One region of the Shewanella halifaxensis HAW-EB4 genome, then DNA from elsewhere that is predicted to be linked to it. Evidence: predicted binding sites of a transcription regulator. Region 1 holds the regulator's gene; the other holds the start of a gene.

Region 1 (4,219 bases):
TGGTTTATCAACCTCTAGCAGGTAGTTTTCGCCTTTGGTTTCATCGCCTATTATCTGTTCCCTAGGTGTCGATAATAGGCTGAAGAACTCAATATCTTGATCGAAATAGCTGTAATGCCATTTCCACTGTGAGCCAGTAATCTTGATGGTGAGATCGGCGTTGCTCGGATCTTCCATTGCAATCAAGGTTTTGGTTGCAGGAATAGCCATGACTATAAGAATAATAAAAGGTACTACAGTCCAAAGGATCTCGACTTTAGTACTTTCATGAAAGTTGGCGGCGACAGCGCCTTTTGATTTGCGGTGGTTGATCATGGCGTAAATCATGATGCCAAAAACCACGATGCCAATAGCGCAGCAGATGTACAGAATAACCATGTGAAGGCTGTAAATTCGCCCACTGATCTCCGTAACACCCTCTGTCATATTCAGTGGCATTTCTGATGCAAAAAGTACGGGCGAAAATAGTAACGCCAGCACACAATACAACAATTGCTTCACTAGACTTCTCCTCTGTCGACAAGACAAAGAAGAGTCACACAGTAAGTCTCTGCTCTATGTAAACTCTTCAGTTCCCAAAAAAGCAACGATGACTTCAAAGTGCGCGAGTGGCTTGCCTATCGAGTCGCTAAAAATAGGTTTGCGACAAAGGCTATTGTATTTCAGTGATGTTCACTGCAGATGTAACCACGTTGGCACTTACGGCTGAAATATATCAGGTCGATCTCAGTCTAAACTTCCAGTTGGGCTTCAAACCGTGGAGCCAGACCAACGACTAAAATCGCTCAGATATAACAAAATATCGTTGTTATTACGTATATCGTTGTTATTACTTATTAACTTACTTGATGAATAAAAATTGATCAAGATCACTTTTTGATTCATTTGCTTAGTATAGGCGATAAAAAAGCTCTCGATTGAGAGCCTTAGGTTTTTAGCAAAGAAATAATGTATTAGAAAGATGGGCTGACAGCTCCGTTAGTGAACGGCACCGAACAGGGCGGCTTGAGCAAAAGTCTTATCCTGCATATTCATTGTGCAAATTGGTAAGTGACTACTCGTATTTTTATTAGCACTTTCAATCGAATTTTCAATAATAATGCCGGCTGCTCGTGCGCTTTTGGCAACGATTTGTAGGCGTCGACTATCACGCGCATCTAATGAATTAGTCCAAGTGATCACTGCACTAGAGGTTCCACTCATTAATGCTTTTTCCATCGCCCAAAGTGTTTCCACTTCATCTTTAGCATGCACCAGTAAAATACGATCCATTCTAACGCCTGCAGCGGCTAGCATCTGCTTGTAACCAATATTTGGCGGACTGATAAGCACTATCCAACGGCCTTGTTGGCTCAGTTGTGAAAGCTGAGCACTAATCTGATTAAGCTCGTCACGTCCTTGAGTTTGCGTCACCATAGTGGTGATCTCATTACCTGCGCTACTCACCATGCTAGTCGATGGCATATCTTGCCATAGTCCTGGGTGGCGAGGGCTAGTGCCCATCAGTTTGTTCATTGCCAGTCTCCATTACGGATCACACCAACGGCTAAACCTTCAATACTTAAGCTTTGGTTCGCTAGATCCACTTCAATTGGTGAATACTCTTCGTTCTCTGCATGTAAGAAAACTTTGTTGCCTTTCTTCTCGAAACGCTTGACGGTAACATCATCTTCGACGCGAGCGACTACTATTTGGCCGTTGCGAGCCTGCTGTATCTTATGAACGGCTAGCAGGTCACCTTCGAGTATGCCAATGTTCTTCATACTGTCACCACGGACTCTGAGTAAGAAGTCTGCTGATGGCTTGAACATGGCTGGGTCCACTTTATAGTGTTGCTCTACATGTTCTTGAGCAAGAATCGGTTCACCTGCGGCAACTTGGCCGATAAGGGGTAAACCTAAATCTGCATCTTCGGTGTTTTCTTGGGTTAACTTAATACCGCGAGACGTACCCGGCATAATTTCAATGCAGCCTTTCTTGGCTAAGGCTTTTAAATGCTCCTCAGCAGCGTTGGCTGATTTAAAACCCAAACGTCTTGCGATCTCAGCGCGGGTTGGCGGCATGCCTGTGTCTGCAATATTACGTTTGATTAGCTCTAAAATTTCAGCTTGGCGCGGTGTAAGTGGTCTCATGGTTAACCCTGTCTTTCTATACAGTACCTGTCAGTATATACAGTAATTTTTCGAGTGCAAGTAATAACCAGTTATATTGTTTTGCAAGTGTGGGATCCAGTTTCAAATGAAATAAATCCGGCGATATGAAACTCAATCTTTGACGGCATCTGTGACTAATCAGTGTATTGCATTGCCTTTAGTTTGAAATGGCTAGTTTTGGCTTTGTGATTTTCTAATCTCAGTTTTTAAATATAAATAGTATTTTGGGGGGAATTAGGATTTTAAGCGTGGCTAAACAAAATATAAAAAATGGTGCCATAGGGCACCATTTTTTATTGTCATAACTCAAATGTCTATTGGCGCGTTATACCAATCAGTATAAGAAGTTGATTTACTCAGAGTGTTTTTGGCAAACTAATTCAAGGCGAATGGATGACATAATGGTTGTTCCCTTATGAGTTTATTCAACGCAGAAGTAGGCAGCCAAAAACACTCCTTACAGGCGAGTTTTAGCGGTTCTGATGCTGTGACTCTTAAGGAACAAGAGGGAGCTTAAACGTAGAATAACTATGCTCTTCACTCGCAGCCTTGCCTCAGAGCCGCTAAACTCTCGCTGAGCGATCAAATCTTTATACTGGTTGGTATTATACCGCTGCCATCATCGCCTTGTAGCGACAATCATCCTCATACATCTGCTGAAATACCTGGTACTTCGCATCATAAAAGCGCTTGCTCTTATCGGCCGTTGGCGTCACCGTTTTACCGATGCGGCTCATGGCATTCATCGCATCCGGAATAGAGTCAAAGCCCCCCCCTGCGACAGCGCCTAACATAGCAGAACCTAATAATACGGCTTCGCTCTCTTCTGACAGCAACATGGCGCACCCTGTGGCATTGGCATGCTCTTGAATAAAGACTGGATTCTTAGTACCACCGCCACAAGCCATGATGGTGTCGATGGCATAACCTGACTTGTTCATCTCTTCGATAATATGTCGTGTTCCCAAGGCAATGGCTTGCACTGTGGCTAAATATTGCAGCGCCATATCATCCAAGGTGACGCCCATACTCAAGCCTGTCATGGTGCCGGTTAAATGCGGGTTGGCCCTTGGGGAGCGGTTACCATTAAAATAGGGCAGCACATGGCGATCACGAGTCAAGAAGGCGATATCTTCCTTGCTTCCGGCAAGATTGAGTAACCGATCGTTTAATAGCTGATAGATGGTGATCCCAGCCGCTTTAGCTTGCTCAACGGCCTGTGCATTATAAGGATGGGCATTAATAATATGATCAATCAGCACACCTGTTGCAGATTGGCCGCCTTCATTAAGCCAGAGACCAGGGATCATTGCGCTATAATATGCGCCCCAGATGCCGTCGATAAAGCGAGCGGTCTTTGATACCGCCATATGGCAAGTCGATGTACCACCAATCAAGGCCAATCGCTTATTAAAATCTGCCGCCTCACCGCTCATTCCAGCCGCACCTAATATGCCAATCCCGCCAGCATGGGCATCGATAATCGAGGTCGCCACCTTAGTGCCTGTCAGTAGTCCTAGCTCGGCTGCGGCCTGCGCCGTTAGACCATTGCCGATAGCCTCGCCCATGGGACGAATATCGCTACCAATAATGCGAGCGTCATCTTGCAGCAGTTCGCCTAACCCTATGGTGTTAAAGTAATCTTTATCCCATTTACTTTCGTGACCCAGATAGGTCCACTTGCACACGGTAGAGCACAAAGAGCGGCTGTTTTCATTGGTTGCCTTCCAGGTGAGAAAGTCTGGTAGATCGAAGAAGTAACCCGCCTTTGCCCAGGTAGAAGGCATATTTTCTTTCAGCCACAGTAATTTAGGTGTTTGCATCTCGGGAGAGATATGGTTACCCACAAAGGCTAGCACAGGATGTTTGCTGGCATTGATGCGCTCGGCCTGAGCAATGGCGCGATGATCCATCCACATCACAATATTTTGCTCACTGCGCCCCGTTGGGCTGACGGTTAACGGTAAGCCATGCTTATCCAGAACCACCATGGAGCAGGTTGCATCAAAGCCAATACCTTTGACTTGAACCGAGTCAATATTGGCCTGAGACATAGCATCACGCAC
Region 2 (4,219 bases), 1.2 Mb from region 1:
TTAATCGTCACTACAGACCGACTCCAAGGGTACTGGCTGGCCAGTCACTGCGTACGATAGCGTCCAGCGCAATTGATATCTCAGACGGCCTTGTATCAGATATCCAACATGTCCTAAAAGCCTCGAATGTGGGGGCTGTGATTAATGTCGACAACATTCCTATGTCTGAGCCATTGACGCGCAGCGTCTCAACTGAGTTAGCACTCAGTTACGCGCTGACAGGGGGCGAAGATTACGAGTTACTGTTTACCGTACCCGAAGCGCAAAAAGGCATGCTAGAAATTTCCTTGGCAGAATCGGGAGTGAAATTTACCCAGATCGGTCAAGTGTGTACCGGTGGTCAGTTAAGATTAGTTGCCGGTAATCAGCCGTTCGAACCGGTCAACTTGGGCTTTGAGCACTTTAATTAATGAATCTACTCTCTAAAGATCCAGTATTAGCTAAGCTATCACTGAAGAATCCTATTCACTTTCTCGCCCTTGGGTTTGGCTCTGGGCTAGTGGCTAAGGCGCCAGGCACCTTTGGCACGCTGGCAGCTATCCCGGTTTTTCTGCTGATGGCGCCATTGAGCTTGCCTTGGTATATCGCACTGACGGTTATTAGTGTGCTTGCAGGTTTTTATATCTGCGATAAAGCCTCGAAAGACATGGGCGTGCACGACCATGGCGCGATAGTATGGGATGAAATTGCTGGGCTATTGATCACCATGATTGCTGCCCCTGCGGGTTGGCAATGGTTGGCTATTGGTTTTCTGCTGTTTCGTCTCTTTGATATTTTAAAGCCTTGGCCCATTCGCTGGCTCGATGCTAAGGTCCACGGTGGTTTTGGCATCATGATTGACGATGTATTAGCGGGTATTTTTGCCATGCTCTGCTTACAGGGTTTAGCCTATTACCTCGCTTGATGCTTAATCGCTTAAAATATCGAGTCATAAAAAATGCAGAGCGAAGGCTCTGCATTTTTGTTTTTAGTCCGGTATAAAAGGGATTAACTGAGCAGCAGTTCTTTCGCATTCGCCAAGGTATTACTGGTGATGGTATCGCCACCTAATAAGCGCGCTAACTCTTCGATGCGTTGAGCTTTGTCCAGTGCCACCATAGAGGTCTCAGTCTGACCTGCTTTGCTGCTCTTATTGACGAACATATGCTGATGGCCATTACCCGCCACCTGCGGCAGGTGGGTCACACAAAACACCTGAGTCGACTCACCAAGTGAGCGCAGCATACGGCCAACAACGGCCGCGGTAGGCCCTGAAATACCCACATCCACTTCATCGAAGATCAGTGTCGGCGTCGAGACCTTTTTGGCGGTGATCACCTGAATGCCTAAACCAATACGCGACAACTCGCCACCGGAGGCGACCTTTGCAATAGGCTGCAGAGGCTGACCTGGGTTGGTCGAGACTAAAAACTCAATGCTGTCACAGCCACTTGGGGTGATAACCGCCTCATTGAAGTTAACCGCAATGGTAAACTTACCCTTAGGCATGTTGAGCTCGTGGATGGAGTGGGTCACCTGTTTATCAAGCTCTTTAGCATAACGACTGCGGCTTTGGCTGAGCTTTCTAGCGTGTTGCAGATAAGCCTCTTGGCTCGCCTTTAACTGTTCACTAATATCATCTAACTTGTCGTCGTCAGAACCTAAGTCTTCAAGCTCCTCTAGCAAACTCTGGTGATGAGTATAGAGCTCATTTGGCATCACTTGATGCTTGCGGGCAAGCTGCATCGTCTTAGAAAGGCGCAGCTCTAAATGAGCAAAATATTCAGGGTCTAGCTCTAAGCCATCTAAGTAACGCTCTATCTCACTACTACTTTCTTGTACCTGAATAAGCGCATCGTTAAGCATGGCTAGGACACCGCCGAGTTCAGGGTCGTAGCTTTCAAGATCTTGCCCCTGACTGATCGAGGTATTTAATAGCGACTCAACATTACCCTCATCACTCTCTTGTAAAATATGCAGTTGGTTACGGCAAAGCTCGATTAAAGCAGTGCTGTTAGCCAGTTTCTTATGTTCAGCCTCAATAGACTCGAATTCGCCTTCATTAATAGCGAATTCGTTTAACTCCTCAACCTGATATTGCAGTAGCTGTTTGCGCGCTAAACGCTCCTGCTGGGACATCTCTAATAGATGCAGTTGTTTCTCGATAGTCTTACATCTGTGGTAGCTAGCGCTGACGCTGTCGAGCAGCATCTTATGGTTGGCATAGCTATCTAGCAGGGTGAGTTGATGCTCACTCTTTAGCATAGCGTGGTGAGCATGTTGGCTATGAATACCGATAAGCCGCTGCCCAAGGGATTTGATTTGCGTTAGCGGCACGGGATTACCGTTGATGTAGGCGCGTGAGCGGCCATCACTGCTAATTGTGCGGCGCAAGATGCACTCGTCATCGAGTTCAAGGTCGTTATCTTCAAGCCAGCGTTTTGCTGCTGGAGTATCATCTAATAAAAAGCGGGCACTTACTTCGGCCTTAGTGGCACCAGGTCTAATGGTATTGGCGTCGGCTCGATTACCTAAACATAGGCCGAGAGCATCGATAGCAATCGATTTACCCGCGCCGGTTTCACCCGTAATACTGGTCATTCCAGCTTTAAAGTCGAGCTCTAAGAAACGCACAATAGCAAAGTTGTTGATGCTGAGTTGGCAAAGCATAGTGATGTCCTTTATCAAAACACTGTATAGTTAAACAGTATATACTGTTTATCTATACAGTAAACAACTGTTGTATGATCACTCGATATTAATCACATGTATGCGTTTCAGTTTCAAGTGAAGTTAATCTGATAGATAAAACTGTTATTAGTGGGCTTAGGAATCAAAGATTAGTTTTTCAAAGAGCTAAAGGGGAGACTAGTCTAGCCTTGGAATGAAGGCTGATTACATTTCTGTCAGAGCGGTTGCTACAGGGAAGCGAGTTCTACATTGTAGCTATATGGTTATTAATCGCCTGCAGCAGGTACAGGACAGGATGTCCGAATGTCGTGTTCATATGCTCAATGATGTTCCCTACATAATAATGATATTTCCCTGCTCCCTATGGGGCAGATGTGAAGGAACAACTTTATTTGTAGTACAGCAGTGACTCGCAGCCGTTCTTTATGAAAGACAGGAGCAGTAAGCTCTGCGATGACATTTCTGTAATCGAAGCTCGTAAACAAATCTACGAACTTAATCATGCTTCAAGTTATGTTTAATCGCATAATAATATATGCAAAAAGTAAGAATATTTCAGCAAATTCAAATTCATTGCGAGAAAGGATAGTGTGTAAACAAATCTTCGATCATCTAATCTAATGGTACATTACCATCGTATACTCTAGCGTAAGTGCGCAGACCTGAGATCTGTATCTGGCGTGCTAGTTGTTTAGCATCTTTCTCTTTACCCACTTCACCCAAGTCTTGAGCTTTAATGATTAGCTTTTCAAATTCGCTTTCCATTGTTTTGAGTGATTTTCTTGCTTCTTCTAAAAGTTCTGAATTTTCACCCGTTAACTTTACTCAAACCTTGTTACGCTACCAGACCGATATTTGGCGTTTCTGCTGCGTGATTTTTATTTCAATTGCTGATATTTTGCTCGCAAGTCATGTTCAGCTTGTAATTGCAGAGCTTAGGCAATGTATGAGTCAAAAGCTTTGCCCATTTGAGTAGTGATTGAGGACGATAAGTACTGCAACTAATAATGGCTGTCTCAGTTATTTTGAGCTGCTATTCAATAAGCGGTTATGCTATATAGAAATCAAAATAACGAGCCTTGGTGTGAATTTGAGTCGTCAATGTGGGAAGGAGAGTCTACGTTTTTGTAGTATGTAACCCAAACCATATTACTCCTTGGGAATTCGCGCTTTAGTGCTTTGTGCGCTTGCTTTTTGATGCTCGCCATATCACCGACTGATGAAGTATTGGAAAATCCAGTTTCAACAATTTCAAAGCGAGAAGGGTCGATACAGTAGATTAAAAAACCGCGATCTTTTTTGTAAGTTTTAAACTGAACAGCTTCTTTCGGCAGCAACTGCTTGAATTGCCTGTCTATTAATGGTGCAACTTGAGAAATATGAATCATAAATGTTTTATATTTTTGGTTGATTATTCCAGATTAGCAAAATGTAAGCTAGCAACCAAAACACTTTGTACTGTTAGACGTTTTTTAGTTATTACCCATACAATAAGGATAGGCCGCGCGCAGCCGCGTCCTTTTCCTTATTCGTTGAACGAAGCGTTTAA

The links. The regulator LexA, encoded in region 1, represses DNA repair genes until DNA is damaged. The targets are predictions, from matches to a motif close to TACTGTATNNNNATACAGTA.
Region 2: a site for LexA is predicted at 2,692-2,711, ahead of recN (DNA repair protein RecN). Genes of this name have one in related genera too.

Annotation. Positions count from the first base shown of each region.
Region 1 is NC_010334.1:309,212-313,430, forward strand. It holds gene coxB (cytochrome c oxidase subunit II) at 1-501, opposite strand, end outside; gene SHAL_RS01310 (cell division inhibitor SulA) at 979-1,515, opposite strand; gene lexA (transcriptional repressor LexA) at 1,512-2,132, opposite strand; gene SHAL_RS01320 (FGGY-family carbohydrate kinase) at 2,759-4,219, opposite strand, start outside.
Region 2 is NC_010334.1:1,469,910-1,474,128, forward strand. It holds gene thiL (thiamine-phosphate kinase) at 1-410, shown strand, start outside; gene SHAL_RS06170 (phosphatidylglycerophosphatase A family protein) at 410-904, shown strand; gene recN (DNA repair protein RecN) at 988-2,649, opposite strand; gene SHAL_RS23210 (hypothetical protein) at 3,283-3,435, opposite strand; gene SHAL_RS06185 (hypothetical protein) at 3,735-4,058, opposite strand.